Regions from separate parts of the Paenibacillus sp. FSL M8-0228 genome, predicted to be linked through region 2. Evidence: riboswitches for the same ligand, from Rfam matches in the RefSeq annotation. Region 2 holds a riboswitch; each other region holds the start of a gene.
The links. A riboswitch is a leader RNA that binds a small molecule or an ion and turns the genes downstream of it on or off. The one in region 2 is predicted to bind thiamine pyrophosphate.

Region 1 (4,214 bases), 200 kb from region 2:
ATTTTGAAACGCGAACCCGATACGCTCTGCCAGTTGTTCCGTACTGCCTACCTCAATTCCGCACACGCTATAACGCCCCTGTGTTCGAAGTAAGCGCATCATGGAGAGCAGCAACGAGCTTTTGCCAGCCCCGTTTTCACCAACCACGCCAATCCAGTCGCCAGGCTTCACCTGCGCATGCTCCACGTAAATCACTGAACTTAAACCGCGGAGGCCGCTAAAATGTTCCAACTCCAGCACATCAGTCCCCGCACCATTCTGTTGCGTCACTGCTTCACTCCAACGTGGCGAAGACGATTCATTCCATACTCCCGGATACCACACGCCGTACTCGGACAATGCCTGCCGGTGCACATGAAATACTTCTTCGGCCCTTCCATCTGCAATGATCTCCCCTTGAGCAGAAAGCACCACAATCCGATCCACATCATGGACAATTTCATTAATTTTATGCTCCACAATCACCAGTGTCTGGTCTACCGAAATGTTGCGAATGGTATCCCACACCTGTGTAGTGCCTTCCTCGTCCAACAAAGCCGTGGGCTCATCCAGAAAAAGCACTTCTGGCTCCATAGCCAGCACAGACGCAATCGCCAGCCGCTGCTTCATTCCCTGTGACATGCTGCCAATGGGCATATGTATATCATCCGTCGATAGACCCACCTGTATCAGCAGCTCGCGAATACGGGATCGCATCTGCTCCCGGGGAACCTGATTATTTTCCAACACAAAAGCCAGTTCCTCATCTGCATATGACATACAGAACTGCGTATCAGGATCTTGAAATACAATACCTGAGACACTTGGGATTACAGCAGCATCGCATTTCATAGGCACTTCTATCGTGCGTGGAATCAGACCGCTTAACACTTGGAGCAGTGTTGATTTACCGCATCCACTCGGTCCCAGTAGCAGCAGCTTTTCCCCCTTGCGGACAGACAAAGACATATTGTGAAAAAGCAGCTCTTGCTCACCGGGGAATTTCAACCGTAGCCGGGTGATCGAAGCCACCACATCTTCGGTTGCCCGGCTCATCAATCCAGCCCCTTATAATCTTGTTCCGTTGCAGGCCTCAAACTTCGCGTGACTCCGGTTACCTCCAATGCCTTAGCCAGATAGAACGCGAATACCCCGGCAATCACAATACTGCCAATCATCCGAAATCCAATATACAAAACATAGTTCCAAGTCGATAGCTGATCAATATACCCGTAGCTGAAGTCTAAAATCAGAGAAGTGACAGCCGCCCCAGCCGCAGCTAGCGAAGCAACCCACAGGTTTGCGTTCCGATACAGAAAAGCCGCAAAAAACAGCTCCGCTCCCAAGCCTTGCAGCAGGCCATAGTACAAGGTGGACATACCCCATTCGCTTCCCAAAAAAGCACTGACCGTTGCCGCTGCCACCTCTGCCAAAATCGCAACACCCGGCTTGCGAATGATGAGATAAGCAAACGTACCTGCCATAAACCACATGCCATACATCAGTTGCTCGGCGTGTAGACCCAATGGTTTCATCAAATCATAGGCAGGTCCCCATATTTTGTAGATCAACCCGAACACAACAGCGATCACAATCGTGACCAAAATATCCGTCAGTTTCAACCCTTTGGACGCTCTTACAGCAGTATTCATTATTGCGTGCTCCCCTTTTTCCTTATAGTTGGCCTCTTGGCCATGAAAAAAAGCTTGTCTGGAGCTGAATCTCCAGGCAAGCTTTATGCGCAGTAAAAGGTGAAGCACCATACAAAACATCATTCGTCGATATGCCTTATATAACCAGTAGTCTAAACTACTACACTGATACCCAGCCAAGTCAGGATCAAGGTAAAATGCTAGGACATACATTGAATCTATCGACAACCGCAAAAAAAAAGCGGCATTCCTGTATAGTGTTCTTGGTTTCTCTACGCTGGCATTACCCAGATCAGATTTCACGGTCAGTGGCAAGGGCCACCCTCTCAGCCTGACTTTCTCAAGCTCCCGACAATGCTTTTTAATTCACTATAATATATACCACATCTATGGCTTTGACAATCCTATAATCCGAAGAAACGTTTAGCCGTTTCCGTCGTCGCGATTTCGATCTCCATCATGCTTCGACCTGTACATTCGGCTATCGTAGCAGCAATGTGAGCGAGATACATGGGCTCATTACGCCCTTCTTTAGGCTTCACAGGCAAATTACGCGGGGTCAAAAATGGAGCATCCGTTTCAATCATCAGACGGTCCAAGGGAATATCTCTGACCAGTTCACGCAGATGCTTCCCCCGCCGTTCGTCGCAAATCCAGCCGGTGATTCCGATATACAGTCCCATTTCTACATACGTACGCAATTCCTGTTCCGTGCCGGTAAAACAATGCACTACCGCTTTATCGACAAGCCCTTGATACTCCCGAAGCATAGCGACAAAGTCCTCATGTGCATCTCGTTCATGCAGAAATAACGGCATTTTCAGCTCACCCGCCAGTTGGATTTGCTCGCCAAACCATCGGCGCTGCACATCACGTGGCGAAAAATCACGGTTATAGTCCAATCCGCATTCCCCTATGGATACGACCTGCGGCTGACCCGCCAACTGGCGGAGCTGCTGAATCGTGTCTGCACTGCAGTCTTTGGCATCATGGGGATGCACGCCAGCTGTCGCATACAGCTTGCCCGGATAACGCGCTGCATACTGAGAAGCTTCCCGACTGCTGCGGACACTGGTCCCGGTAATAATCAGCGGTGAAATCCCTACAGCCGCGGCTCTCTCTACCACCTGTTCCCGATCTGCATGAAACGAACGATGCATCAAGTTCACACCAATATCAATTAACGGTGTACCCCTTTCCATCTCAATCCCTCCCTCGCAAACTACAATCTTGGATCAATCGGCTCTGATTCCAGAGATAGTGCGGCAAGGACGCATTCATGAATACGATCTACCGTATCCTTGCGGACAAAACGTTCCACGCCTTCCATACCAAGCGCTCCTTCCATCAGGGCATGACGCTCCTTTTTGTTCGTTCGACGCTGCTTCAGACGCTTTAAATTCTCAGGGGCAAGATAATCCATACCGTAAATGATGTGCAAATACTTCCGGCCTCTCACCTTGATTGCAGGCTGAATCATCTTGTCCCGATTTTTCATCAAAAAGCGTTCCGGCTTGATCACAATCCCCTCATGACCATCCTCTGTCATCTCGTTCCACCAACGAATGACCTCTTCCTCGCTTGCTTCGTCCGTGATCACGCGATACTCTGTCTCCATAAACAGGGAAGACAGCCCAGCCAGCTCCCGGTTTTGCTCCATATGCCAAATATGAGAATGGTCAAAAAAAGTCTTTCCGCTGTGTGCCAGCGTATGAAACGGTGCGATACGAATCTCATCCAGACCGTCCACATCCCAGCAATATTTTTGAAAAGCCTCTTGAAACGTCACGGCATTCGCGTACTTCTGTTCCATTTCCTCCAACCAGTCTCCAACCTCTCGGCCCGCAACCTTCGCCTGCTTCAGCTTGTCTACCAGCTTACTGCGATCCAGCAGAGCTGCTTCACCCACATGCGCATACTGTGCAGCAATCAATTCCCGAGCCTTGAGATTCCACGGTACAATTTCCGCATCCAGCAACACAAAATCCGTCTGGTTCCGTTCAAAATATCCGGCAGTCCGTAGATCCACATTCAGCTTTTCCAGCACTTGCTTCCCAAGGCTTTGTTCAAAGAAAGCTCTCCCGCTCCGACTGTAGATCGTGCCCAATGTCGGGTAGCCTACATACTCGACAGCGGCCTGTTCGTTTTTGAATAATAGCAAAATAGCCCGGCTACCCATATGTTTTTTCTCGGCCACCATCGTTTGTACCCCTTGCCCGCGATAATAAGCCAGCGCTTCACGCGGATGCTCCAGATAACCTTCCTCTGCAGACACCGCTGGAGCAGGACTCATGGTCGGTGGAATATACACCAGTTCCTCTATCGGTACTGTCACATGTGACACGGCATCTATAGCGGTTTTGACCGATTCTCCTTGAACGCGCACTTCGCCATACGATTCCGTCAGTACACTGTAACCAGCGATGAGCTTGCGTAAATTCGGCGGGGAAAACCGTTTTCTCTGCCACCGGACAAGTGGGCTATCGGGATCATTCGCATAATTCTCATGTGCCGGAACGCTGACAAATTCCTTTTCCGGAAAACGATAAGCGGTTAGCATACCGCCAAATACCACACCCTGAT
Region 2 (4,214 bases):
CTCTGCTGGTAGCGTTTCATCATGGTAGGACAAGGCCCGCTCGGGATCAAGCGACAGATTGAACTGATCCCGCCAGCGGAACTCAAAGCGTGCCTTGGACAAAGCATCATCCCGCTGCTGCGCCCGTGGATGGCCCTTCGCCAGATCGGCAGCATGTGCCGCAATTTTGTAGGTAATGACACCCTCACGGACATCATCCTTATTCGGAAGACCCAAATGCTCCTTAGGCGTAACATAGCACAGCATGGACGTCCCGAACCAACCGATCATCGCCGCCCCGATGGCTGAGGTAATATGATCATATCCGGGGGCAATATCCGTCGTGAGCGGTCCCAAGGTATAGAAAGGAGCTTCCTTACAAATCTCCATTTGCAAATCCACATTCTCTTTGATTTTATGCATAGGGACATGTCCCGGCCCCTCAATCATGACCTGAACATCATGCTTCCATGCGATTTGCGTTAGCTCGCCCAACGTTTCCAGCTCTGCAAACTGTGCTTCATCATTCGCATCATAGATACTACCTGGACGTAGACCATCCCCGAGAGAAAAGGCCACATCATAGGCTTTCATAATTTCGCAGATTTCTTCAAAATGTGTATACAAAAAATTCTCCTGATGGTGCGCAAGGCACCAGGCTGCCATGATCGACCCGCCACGGGACACAATTCCCGTCATTCTATTCGCCGTCATCGGTATATACCGCAGCAATACACCCGCATGAATTGTAAAATAGTCCACTCCCTGCTCCGCCTGCTCGATCAGCGTATCGCGATACAACTCCCACGTCAGCGCTTCTGCTTCGCCGTTCACCTTTTCAAGTGCCTGATACAGCGGCACAGTTCCAATCGGTACAGGAGAATTCCGAATGATCCATTCACGTGTGGTATGGATATTACGGCCTGTGGATAGGTCCATAACTGTATCCGAGCCCCAACGCACAGCCCAGGTCATTTTCTCCACTTCCTCCTCAATCGAGGAGGTAACCGCAGAATTACCAATGTTCGCATTGATCTTCACGTGAAAATGACGCCCAATGACCATCGGCTCACTTTCCGGGTGATTGATATTCGAAGGCAAAATGGCTCGTCCAGCCGCCAATTCCTGCCGTACAAACTCAGGCTCCACCCCTTCGCGGATCGCCGCAAATTCCATTTCGGGCGTAATGATCCCTTGCCGTGCATAATGCATTTGCGTCACTGTACGACCTTGCGAAGCACGAAGCGGACGGTTGGTCACGCCGGGAAATTCAACTGTCTCCCGTTTGGAGCCAGGTTTCAGTCCATTATCCTCCGGTTTGACGGCGCGTCCCTCGTAAGCCTCCACATCGCCCCGTTCCAGTGCCCAAGCTCGCCGTAATGGAGGCAGGCCCTGACGGATATCGACCTGATAGGCTTCGTCAGTCATGGGACCGCTCGTATCGTACACACGCAATGGCTCATGATGCTCCGTGCCCTGCGGCGTATGTGTAGGATGAAGAGCAATTTCCCGCTCTGGGACGGCAATGTCCGGCCGCGAGCCTTGAATATATACCTTACGGCTCCCTGGAAAGGGCGTTACCCCACTGGCTTGCTCCCCGTTTGTCTTCTCTACCCCAACTTCCCTTGTTCCTGCCAACCTTACTTCTGCTGATTTAAATTCTGTTCCTTTTGTTCCTTCTACTTCTGTCGGCTTCATTGTCCATTCCTCCTGTTTCGATGAAATGACACACCGATCCGGAACCATTCCCAGGGTGGCGCTGATCTATGCAAAAAAGCCGGTTCCCGAGGGAACCGGCTAATCTAACGAGGCAGCTATCCAGACCGTGCACATGTGGAATAATCCTATTCCAATGCGTCACCGTAGACAGCAGCTGCGTATACATTTCAATGGCCGATTACTTCCCTACGCTGGTATGATCCAGATCAGGTGCAAAGGGTCCGGAATCTTACACGATTCCATCTCAGCCCGGCATTACAGGCTCCCCCAGTAACTGCGATACTTCTATTCACATGAGGCGGACATAACAGACATCCCGCCATCCTTATCAGACTACTTCAAATTTATGGCTTTGGCAACCCTTCTAGGTTCCATTTAGCAAGAAGACGCTCCTCACCAAATCACTTTGCTTGCTTCAACTGCATTCATTCTTGTTACGGAAGCATAAGCCCCATTTCCTTCGCCGCTTCGATCAAAATCGGAGCAAAGTCATGTAGCGTCTCGGGTGCAAGCCGACTGACCGGACCGGATACAGATAAAGCCGCAGTGACCTGTCCCTTCCGGTTCACAATTGGTGCTGCCACAGCAGCGGCCCCTGGCTCCCGTTCTTCATAGCTGGTCGCATAGCCCTTCTCGCGAATGTCCTGCAGCTGGGCTTTATAGACCTCCGCGTCTACCGAGGGCGGCCATTCATTCCCGCTTAGCAGGGCTTCCAGCTCCTGCGGCGGCATAAAGGCAGCCAGCACCTTACTGGAGGCTCCTACAGCCAGCGGCATACGCGCACCCACAGGCGCAACCCTGCGGATCGCCTGATTGCTCTGCACGGCTTGTATGCGAATACGCATGCTGCCGTCCCGTAAGTACAAGCTGACCGTTTCGCCCAGACGGTCACGCAGTCCTTCCATTGCAGGCTGTAACAACACCGCCGGCTCGTCACTTTGGGACAAATGTGTGGATAGCTCCCAAATGCGGAAGCCAAGTCGATATTTTTCCGTTTCGGCATTCCGAACGACAAAGCCCCGATCCTCCAACGTAGTCAGCAGCCGATGAACCGTGCTTTTATGTAGACCAATTTTGGAGGCAATCTCCGTTAGGCCAAGATCCGAATCTGCGGTAAAACACAGCAATATATCAAGTGCACGCTCTACAGCGCGAACGGTTAATTTACGGTCTTCCATTCGTGAACCGCTCCTCTTGTATCCATATTCGTTTCACACTATGAAACATGGTTACATAAATTATATAGAATAGTCGCGGCTACTGTAAACCGATGTTTTTGTGACAACCATATTACAGAACGAGAACAAACATCGACAATTCTTTGCATCATTTTTACTTTTCCGGTTCAGGCGTTGACTTTGGATAACCCCCATCATACGATAATAGGTATCTATACGGATATACACTATCATTTTCAAGTGGAATTATACCTAAATTCTATTGAAACGAAGATCAATTTTATATAAGGAGGCTCTTACATGATTTCTACATCCCAGCGCAACTCTCAGCTACAGACCGCTGTTCAGGAGCCGTCCACCCCACTCTTTAATCCCCGTCTGCTGCGGTTCAAGCACGTTGTGATTGCTCTGCTGCTGTCGGTCGTTTTTTTTCTGTTGTTTTGTTTTATTGCCTTGCATGCTTACATCGCATGGGTACTTACGAATCCTACCGTCGCGCCGCTGTACTCTAATCCGATGCAGGCCAAAAACATGCCTTATGAGGAAGTCAGCTTCCCTGCCAAGGATGGTAGCCGCATGGTACAAGGCTGGTATATCCCGGCGGATCAATCGCGGAAAACGATTATTTTCAGCCATGGTTATGGAGCTAACCGCGAAGAAAGCTGGATTCCCATGTATGATCTGGCGCATTATGCCCACAGTTTGAACTTTAATGTGGTCATGTTCGATTATGGATTCGCGTCACAAAACAGCAAATCAGTCGCAACCGGAGGCAAAGCGGAATCCCAGCAGCTTCTCGGAGCGATCCAGCTTGCGAAGCAACGCGGCTCGTCGGAGATTATCGTATGGGGCTTCTCCATGGGGGCAGGAACCGCTCTTCAGGCGGGCTTGCAAACCAAGGATGTGGACGCAATGATTTTGGACAGCACTTTCCTGTTGGAGCCGGATACGCTGTACCATAACATTCACAATCAAATTAACCTGCCAAGACATCCGTCTTTGGAAATTCTGGAGTTGCTGTTTCCAGTCTTGAACGGCACCAGCTTGCATCAGATTCCATATCAGGAGGTTAAAAAGGAAAACTATCCGTTCCCGATCATGTTTGTGCATGGTACACAGGATGAAAAGGCTCCTTATCCTATTGCGGAAAAGCTCGCTGCCAATCAAACCAACCCACTTTCCAGTGTATGGATTGTCAAAAACGGAATACATGAGCTTATTTTCAGAGAGCATCCCCGTGAATATCTACGGCGGGTATCGACGTTTCTAAGCAGTGTACAGGAGCTGGAGGACAAGAAAACGATCGCTGATGCCCACAAACAAACGACTACAAAGTAA
Region 3 (4,214 bases), 400 kb from region 2:
CAAATCACCATTATCGAACAGCATACTGTTTCTTGTTTCACTACGTGCCTTCTGGATCAAGCTAGCTGTACTAACCAAGCCATACTCGTTGGTTTCTTTGTCCGAATAGTAATCGTAGTTCATCAGGGACGCATGGATATCCGTTGTTTCCATGATCCGCAAATTCACCGTAGCGCTATCACGAGAATCACTAGCTGCCCAGGATGGAGCGGCTGAAAACACCAGCATGCTACAAGCTACAACTGCTGCTGTAAACCCTTTAAACCAATTTTTACGTAATAACAAAATATACCCCTCCTCATTAAGGTGTATGCCTCATATACATACTTTTGCACATATATGTAAGCCTTGAACTCACCATTTCTATTTTAATCCAACGCCAGACAAAAGAGTAGTCATTTACTTAAAATTATTTATGAAAAAATAATTAATTTTCTCAAACATAAAAAAACCAGCAAACCTCCTGAAAAAATTGGAGATTTACTGGCTTATCCATTTATATTCGTATTATTTCTTCCACACCTGGCGCTCCGTTTGCTGACCCACATACTCAATGCGAGTCGGATTCACGTCCAGAATGACATAATCGGGATCGTCCGGTCCGGAAAACCACTCCTTCAAGGAGTCGTTCCACACTTGTTTGCGTAGCCCCTCATCAGCTGTAATTTGGACGGTAGCCTCCACTTCAACAACTTCCTTCGTACCGCCAACCTCATAACCCAGCAGCAGATAAGCATTCGGATTGTCCTTTAGCTCATCCACTTTATGCGTTTTGCGATCTGTCGCCAGATGAATGTTCATTCCATCGTTAAAAAGGGCCATATAGCGTACTTTCGGTTTGCCACCCTCTACCGTACCTAACGTACAAAATTTGTTGTTATCCAAAGCCTTCACAATGGCTTGTTCCAGTTGGTTGCGATCCAATGTTTCCGTTTTACCCACAGTACAACAACTCCTTTTCACGAATTAGAATTCTCTACGCCATGCCATTGGGCACCAGCCCATCTGAACCTACCTGCGCAGCTGTTCTGAAAATAACATGACCGGATCGAATCGGATTGATTCATACTCATTTTCAGATCAAAGCTCACAGTAAAAGTGTACCCTGTCGTTCGGCAAATGAACCGTTATCTCTCCCTTCATGCTGGACAGACCTGCATTCAAAGCATATAATCGTCGTAGTAAACCCGAATAAATGAACCCATTAAACCATACAATGCCAGGGGTGCTGGAATCGGCCGGCTGAGAGTGTGTCCCAAGACACTGACCCTTACAACCTGATCTGGGTAATGCCAGCGTAGGAATGCTTAAGCAAGATGTGCCTTTTTTACATAGGACCATCCCTTACTTTGGTATATACAAGCGCAAGCGTCCCGGAAACTCGGGGCGCTTTTTTTGTTGAGGATTAAGTTGTTGGAAAGATCGCGTCCGGCAGATGTTATTTTTATGAAAATGGGAAACTTAAGCTGTCTGATTGGATGGATAACGGGTAATCAAAAGGAGAGAACACTAACGATGAAGCGCATGAAAATATTAAGCCTGGGACTGATCAGTCTGTGGCTCTTGGCCCTGACCCTGACCGCTTGCGGTGGAAGTCCCCCTACATCCCAAGAAGCGGCTTCCGCTACCGACACTCAAACGTCTACTCCGGCAAAGGGGCTCAAAGATGTTAAAATCGTGCTCGACTGGACACCCAATACGAATCATACGGGACTCTATGTCGCCAAGGACAAAGGATTTTACGAAAAAGCAGGTTTGAATGTCCAAATTGTTCAACCTGGTTCAGGCGGAGCCGATCAAATGGTTGCTTCTAATGCTGCACCTTTTGGTATCAGCTACCAAGAAGGCGTCACACAGGCCCGCACGCAAGGTGTGCCGCTTGTATCCATCGCTGCGGTGATTCAGCATAATACCTCAGGCTTCGCAGCCCCGGTAGATCGCGGAATTAAGAGCCCGAAAGATTTTGAAGGTAAAAAATACGGCGGTTGGGGCTCTCCCGTAGAAGAAGCGGTCATGAAATCCATCATGGATTCAGACAAAGGCGATGTGAGCAAAGTGAAGATCGTCAACATGGGCAATGCAGACTATTTTACAGCCGTGAAGCGGGATATCGACTTTGCCTGGATTTTCTACGCATGGACCGGAATCGAGGCCCAACTTCGAGATGAGCCATTGGATATGCTGTATGTAAAAGATTATTCCAAAAGCCTCGACTACTATACGCCTGTAATTGTGAGCAACGAACAGACGATAAAAAATGATCCCGAGCTGGTCAAAGCGTTCATGGACGCTACCGCCCAAGGCTATGAATACACTATCGCCCATCCGGAAGAAGCCGCGGACATCTTAAGCAAAGCTGTACCGGAGCTGGATAAAAAACTGGTACTTGCCAGCCAAAAATGGCTAAGCCCACGTTATCAGGATGATGCCGCGCAATGGGGCGTGCAAAAAGCGGAGGTATGGCAAAACTATTCGGACTGGATGTACGAACGCAAGCTGCTCAGCAAGCCTTTGGAAGTCGATAAGGCCTTCACAAACGACTTCTTGCCCAAGCGCTGACCATTTGTTAAACCACTAAATAAGACTGAACTAGAGAAGTGAACGAAGCCCTACTACGCAGTCGGATGGTGCTTCCCATCGCCACCGCCCCGGATTTCTTAATAAAAACTTATGATTAGTGTAGAAATCCGGGGAGGTTATGCTTCCGAAGCGAGCTTTCCTACGGAAAGCTTTTAAAGCGAACGCTAACGCTTGTACAGCACCATTCCGCCCACTTCGTTCTCGTTCAACTTGGTTTATTCTTTAGTTTCATATTATCTAAGCGCTAAGTAGGTGCGCTTGTGTGTTAAAAATGCCGCACAAACCAGCTTTAAAAATAGGGTGCTTTTAAGGCGGGCAGCAGCGGAGCGGTTCATTTGAATCTGGAGAAGCGGAGCGTTCGCCTTTGCAGGGGAATTCTTACCTTTGAAAACTTAAATAATCCAAGAATCCCCCTGCAACAGCGATCGTAAGACCAAATGAAACGCGGAGCGGTCTCAAACGCCTTAAACCACCCTATTTTCTCTAAAACACTCCAAATGAAGGACAGGTGAATTTGCATGGCTAATACACTGCTCAGTATTCAAGTAATCCCTAAAACTCCTAATAACGAGGACTCTTACCCGTATGTAGATAAGGCGATTGAGGTCATTCAGCGCTCCGGTGTCAAACATCAGGTGAACCCATTGGATACGACCATGGAGGGCGAGCTCGACGAGTTGCTGAAAGTGGTTAAAGAAATGCATGAGGCTTTGACGGAAGCGGGCAGTCCCAGCGTCATTTCACAGATCAAAATCGCACATAACCCACAAGGCATCAGCATGAACAAGCTGACCGAGAAATATCGCCCATGAATCCGAAAGGCAAGAACGCATCCTGGTGGAAAAGCGTATGGCCGCCCCTTGTGGCGGTCCTCTTCTTTTTAGCAGCCTGGCAGGGGGCGGTTTCCTATTTACATATTGAATCCTGGCTACTGCCAGCTCCATCCCTCATCGTACAGGAGGGCATGGCCCAGACGGCGCTGCTTGGTGCCCATACATGGGCTACAATTCGCCTGACACTTGTGGGATTCGCTATAGGGACAGCAACGGGACTGTTGATCGCCATCGTTCTTCATACCATTCCTTTTCTCAAATCCGCCCTGTATCCGCTGCTTATCCTGAGCCAAAACATTCCGATCATCGCCCTGGGGCCGCTGCTCATGGTGTGGTTTGGTTTTGGCATGCTGCCCAAGCTGATGGTCATTACCTTAGTATGCTTTTTTCCCGTGGCTGTAGCGACCATGGACGGGCTGACACGGACGGACCGTATGATGATGAACTATATGCAGATGTCGGGTGCAGGTCGCATGGCTATTTTTATGAAGCTGGAGTTGCCACACTCGTTGCCGCAAGTATTCTCCGGCATCAAGATTGCTGCCACCTACAGTGTGATGGGCGCAATTATTGCCGAATGGATTGGTGCGAGCGAAGGAATCGGATATTATATGCTGCTGCAAAAATCGGCCTATCGCACGGACCTCATTTTTGCCGCCATCGGCATCATTGTCGCGCTCAGTTTACTGATGTTTGTCATCATAGTACTACTGGAAAAATGGCTGGTTCGCTGGAAACCGGATCAGGAATAGCTTCCTCCTTGAATTAAATACAGCAAAGAAAGGACGTGGCACATATGAG
Region 4 (4,214 bases), 2.3 Mb from region 2:
CTGCTTATCCCGTTCCTCCAAGTTCAATCTCCGTACAGCAAACGTCAATATTTCCGTCTCAGCAGCCTCTACGGCTTGGGATTGGATATCCAGATCAGAGAATTTTCCTGTTCCCAACAATAACCTCGAGGTAAAAGATGCTTTTCCAATGGTTAACATAATCAACCGCCTCCCACAAAATGTACAATCTCTAGGCAATCTCCATCTTTCAGTACCGCTTCATCATGATCTTCACGGGTCAATATATGCCGATTCAGCTCCACCACTACGGTTTTCACCTTTACATCAAGCTCATGTAGCAATTGATTCACATGAGTGATTCGATTAGAAAAGGTCAGGCTCTGGCCGTTAATCGTCAGCTTCATAAGCTTTTCTCCTTGAGGAGCTCAGAAGAAAAACTACTTATCCCAAGTTCTGCTGCACAAGCCCCATTAAGCATAGCTGCCATCGCACGCCCGGTAGCATCACTCAGCAGGACACCGTTGCGATAATGCCCGACTGCAGCATATACGCCCTCGACCCCAGGAACAATGCCTATAAAAGGATGACCTGATACAGCCTGCGGACGTAAGCCCGCCCAAGCGCGTATAAAAGAAGCTTCACGGACGCGCGGCAGCCAGGCAGAGGCACGTGCCAACAACCCCTCCAAGCCTCCTACGGTCACCTCTTCGTCATATTGATGTGGAAGGCTCGTTGCCCCAATCCAAAGCTCGTTATTCTGTTTAGGCACGAGGTAAATATCATCAGCATAAATGGTATATTCTAACGGGTGATCCTTCAAGGAGACCGCTACCGCTTCGCCCTTGACCGGATAAAGTGGATATTCAAACCCAACCTGCGCTAGCAATTTCATGCTATCCAAGCCTCCGGCAATAATGACCTGATCGCAGGAAAAAAAACCACTATCTGTGCGGACACCGCAAATTCGATCATCCTGTATGACCAGTTGCTCTGCCTGTGTACCAGACCATACCGTTGCTCCCAGCACCGCAGCAGCACCTGCATAAGCACGGCAAAGCTGGACAGGAGCCACTTGTGTCTCCTTTGAACGATATATTGCCCCGATCGCTTGTTCATCCAAACCTGGAATTCGTCGGGCCAATTCTTTCGCATCCCACCAGATAGGACAATCACCCTTTCGCGTTTTAGCAGCTTTCCAGCGTTTTTGGCCTTCAGTCTCCGTACGGAAAGGGGTCACAAACCCTTCAGTACGGAATTCCACCGAAATACCTGACAAACGCTCTAGATCACAGACAAGCTCAGGGAATGCATCTCGACTTATGCGAGCAAATCGTGATAGCTCAGAGTCGGTGAACTCTTCACTTTCCGCTGCCAGCATTCCAACCGCTGCTCCTGAGGCTCCCTCACCCGGGATCAATCGTTCCAGCATAATCGTACTTCTTCCCTCCTTGGCCACATGATAAGCAATGGAACTGCCGATGACACCTCCACCTATGACCAAGCATTCAGCGTGTCCAATCGCTCTTTCCTCTGTGTGTATCTTTAGCATTTGTTCCGTATCTCCTCTCCATAAACCCTTCTGCTTTCAGCTTGCCTCTACTCTCGTTTTCTCGCTACAGGCTGTGAACTACAAGGTCTGCCATTCGCCTATACTCCATTGCAGCTGCAACGGGCGACTCAGCCTCCCATATACCAGACATCACCGCAATTCCGCTTGCTCCGGCCCTATAAAGCTCCGGGATATGATGCGGTTGTATGCCGCCTAGCGCAATCACCGGAATGTTCGACAACCTGCAAATATGTTCAAGCTGAGCTAAACCCCGCGGTACAATACCGGGCTTACAATGGGTCTCATATACGTGACCATAAAGTACATAGTCCGCTCCTGCCCGCTCAGCAATTTGCATCTCCTCCAAGGAATGTACAGACACTCCACAGCGTGTACCCTTTGGAAGTAGGCTTTTCACATCCACAACAGGTAATCCATTAGCTGGTAATTGAACGGCTCCGACCAAAGTAAGTAAAGCTACATCCACACGATCATTTACTACAATTTGTTGCAAAGGAACTTCCTGCTCCACCAGGCTGCGAGTCAAAGAAAGCAATGCAGAGGCACCATTCTGTTTTAAACGTGCGTGTACATAATGAACATACGGACAAATCACAGCAGCCACTTGGGCGGCTTGTGCAAAAGTGCCCTTTTCCATCGAAATTGCGTGTAATTCGATTTTGTCTTCACCTCACATTGGACTAAAGGATCTAAGCTTAGCCAGCCACGTCTACCAGCAGGAATGAAAGGGGATTATATGTGAATCGTCTACGGAAGCTCGAACTACTTAAAATGAACGAAACGCAAAAAAACCACTTCCCCAAGGAAGTGGTTTAACGAACGTCCAATAATCGAACGGACCATGAATCCGTATACGTGTATCGTCCCACGCACAAACAAAAATAAAGATGGTGTTGCCTTGTTTGTACGGCGCTCACTTCCCTACGCTGGCATAACCCAGATCAGGTGCAAAGGGTCCGAAATCCATTTATTCCGTCTCAGCCGCATGGGCGGCTCCCCTAGTGTGACTATTTTATTGTATAAGCTAAAGATAGCTTAGCATATTTTTCTAATTCTGCAAACCCCACTTCGTGTGAAATTTGCTGGAACTGGATTTAGCTGATTTTAGTTAACTTTACTTGACCACTCTTCCACATTCCACGTTTTGGTTACCCAATCCTCGTAAAAGTCCGGTTCGTGAGATACAAGCAATACGGTCCCTTTGTATTCCTTCAAGGCACGTTTCAGCTCATCCTTTGCTTTAACATCCAAGTGGTTGGTAGGCTCATCGAACAGTACCCAGTTGCTTTCACGCATTAACAGTTTGCAAAGACGGACTTTAGCCTGTTCTCCACCACTGAGCGCAGATAGCGGACGCGTGATATGCTCATTTTTCAAACCGCAACGCGCCAAATGCGCTCGTACTTCATGCTGGTTCAAATGCGGAAATTCATTCCACACATCGTCAATCGGTGTAATTTTCTCGGCCTTTACTTCCTGCTCAAAATAAGCGGGCTGCAAAAAATCACCTTGATAAGTTTTTCCACTGATTGGCGGAATTTTTCCCAATATGGTTTTGAGCAATGTCGATTTACCGACACCATTGTAGCCGACAATTGCAATCTTTTCGCCACGTTCAATCGTCATGGACATTTTAGGCAAAAGGGCATGTGTATAACCAATCTCAAAATCAATACCCTCAAATACCGTCTTTCCGCTTGCACGTGCCTCTTTGAATTGAAAGGTTGGTTTTGCGGCTTCTTCAGGCTTATCAATACGTTCGATCCGATCAAGCTGCTTTTCACGGCTCTTTGCTCGGCCTGACGTAGAGGCACGCGCTTTATTACGCTGAATAAAATCTTCCTGTTTCTTAATAAAATCCTGTTGCTTCTCATAAGCATCAATATGCTGGGCTTTGTTCAGATCCGCCATTTCGAGAAACTTTTCATAATTAGCTGAATAACGGGTCATCTTGGCAAATTCAAGATGGTAAATAACATTAACGACCTGGTTCATAAATTCAGTATCATGTGAAATAAGAATAAAGGCATAGGGATAGTCCTTCAAATAGCGCGTAAGCCATTCAATATGCTCTACATCCAAATAGTTGGTAGGCTCATCCAACAGCAGGACATTCGGCTTTTCCAACAGCAACTTAGCAAGAAGAACCTTTGTCCGTTGCCCGCCACTAAGTGCGGATACATCCCGATCCAGTCCTATGGCCGACAGACCTAGTCCATTCGCCATTTCTTCAACCTTCACATCAATGAGGTAAAAATCCCCCATATCCAGTTGCTCCTGAATTTCACCCATCTGTTCCAGCAACACTTCCAACTCATCAGGAGAAGCATCCCCCATTTTGTCAGTAATCTGCATCATTTCCTTTTCCAATTCCAACAAAGGAAGAAAAGCATCCTTCAATACATCACGTACCGTTTTGCCCGGTGTCAGCTTGGTATGCTGATCCAGATAGCCGTAACGCACACGTGGAGTCCATTCCACTTTACCCTCATCCTTAAGCAATTTTCCAGTGAGAATGTTCATGAGTGTCGATTTACCAACACCGTTAGCTCCTACCAAACCTACACGTTCCCCCGCAAGCAATCGAAAGGAAACATTTTTAAATAATGCGCGGTCCCCAAAGTTGTGGGATACATTTTCTACAGTCAATAAACTCATAAGCTGTTTTTGGCTCCTTATTGTC

Region 1: linked by a shared signal. The riboswitch ahead of MKY98_RS04910 (ECF transporter S component) and the one ahead of thiC (phosphomethylpyrimidine synthase ThiC) in region 2 are both predicted to bind thiamine pyrophosphate.
Region 3: linked by a shared signal. The riboswitch ahead of MKY98_RS02140 (ABC transporter substrate-binding protein) and the one ahead of thiC (phosphomethylpyrimidine synthase ThiC) in region 2 are both predicted to bind thiamine pyrophosphate.
Region 4: linked by a shared signal. The riboswitch ahead of MKY98_RS13995 (thiamine phosphate synthase) and the one ahead of thiC (phosphomethylpyrimidine synthase ThiC) in region 2 are both predicted to bind thiamine pyrophosphate.

The regions. Positions count from the first base shown of each region.
Region 1 is NZ_JBBOXA010000001.1:1,072,146-1,076,359, reverse strand. Features, by position in the region: gene MKY98_RS04915 (ABC transporter ATP-binding protein) at 1-1,035, opposite strand, end outside; gene MKY98_RS04910 (ECF transporter S component) at 1,035-1,631, opposite strand; TPP riboswitch at 1,883-1,992, opposite strand; gene MKY98_RS04905 (TatD family hydrolase) at 2,036-2,833, opposite strand; gene MKY98_RS04900 (polynucleotide kinase-phosphatase) at 2,854-4,214, opposite strand, start outside.
Region 2 is NZ_JBBOXA010000001.1:875,068-879,281, reverse strand. Features, by position in the region: gene thiC (phosphomethylpyrimidine synthase ThiC) at 1-1,677, opposite strand, end outside; TPP riboswitch at 1,865-1,977, opposite strand; gene MKY98_RS03990 (IclR family transcriptional regulator) at 2,133-2,876, opposite strand; gene MKY98_RS03985 (alpha/beta hydrolase) at 3,177-4,214, shown strand.
Region 3 is NZ_JBBOXA010000001.1:475,444-479,657, reverse strand. Features, by position in the region: gene MKY98_RS02150 (bifunctional 2',3'-cyclic-nucleotide 2'-phosphodiesterase/3'-nucleotidase) at 1-285, opposite strand, end outside; gene MKY98_RS02145 (pyridoxamine 5'-phosphate oxidase family protein) at 508-942, opposite strand; TPP riboswitch at 1,212-1,321, shown strand; gene MKY98_RS02140 (ABC transporter substrate-binding protein) at 1,516-2,559, shown strand; gene MKY98_RS02135 (MTH1187 family thiamine-binding protein) at 3,099-3,392, shown strand; gene MKY98_RS02130 (ABC transporter permease) at 3,389-4,165, shown strand; gene MKY98_RS02125 (ABC transporter ATP-binding protein) at 4,210-4,214, shown strand, end outside.
Region 4 is NZ_JBBOXA010000001.1:3,176,442-3,180,655, forward strand. Features, by position in the region: gene MKY98_RS13980 (thiazole synthase) at 1-159, opposite strand, end outside; gene thiS (sulfur carrier protein ThiS) at 162-365, opposite strand; gene thiO (glycine oxidase ThiO) at 362-1,510, opposite strand; gene MKY98_RS13995 (thiamine phosphate synthase) at 1,575-2,168, opposite strand; TPP riboswitch at 2,433-2,541, opposite strand; gene MKY98_RS14000 (ABC-F family ATP-binding cassette domain-containing protein) at 2,636-4,189, opposite strand.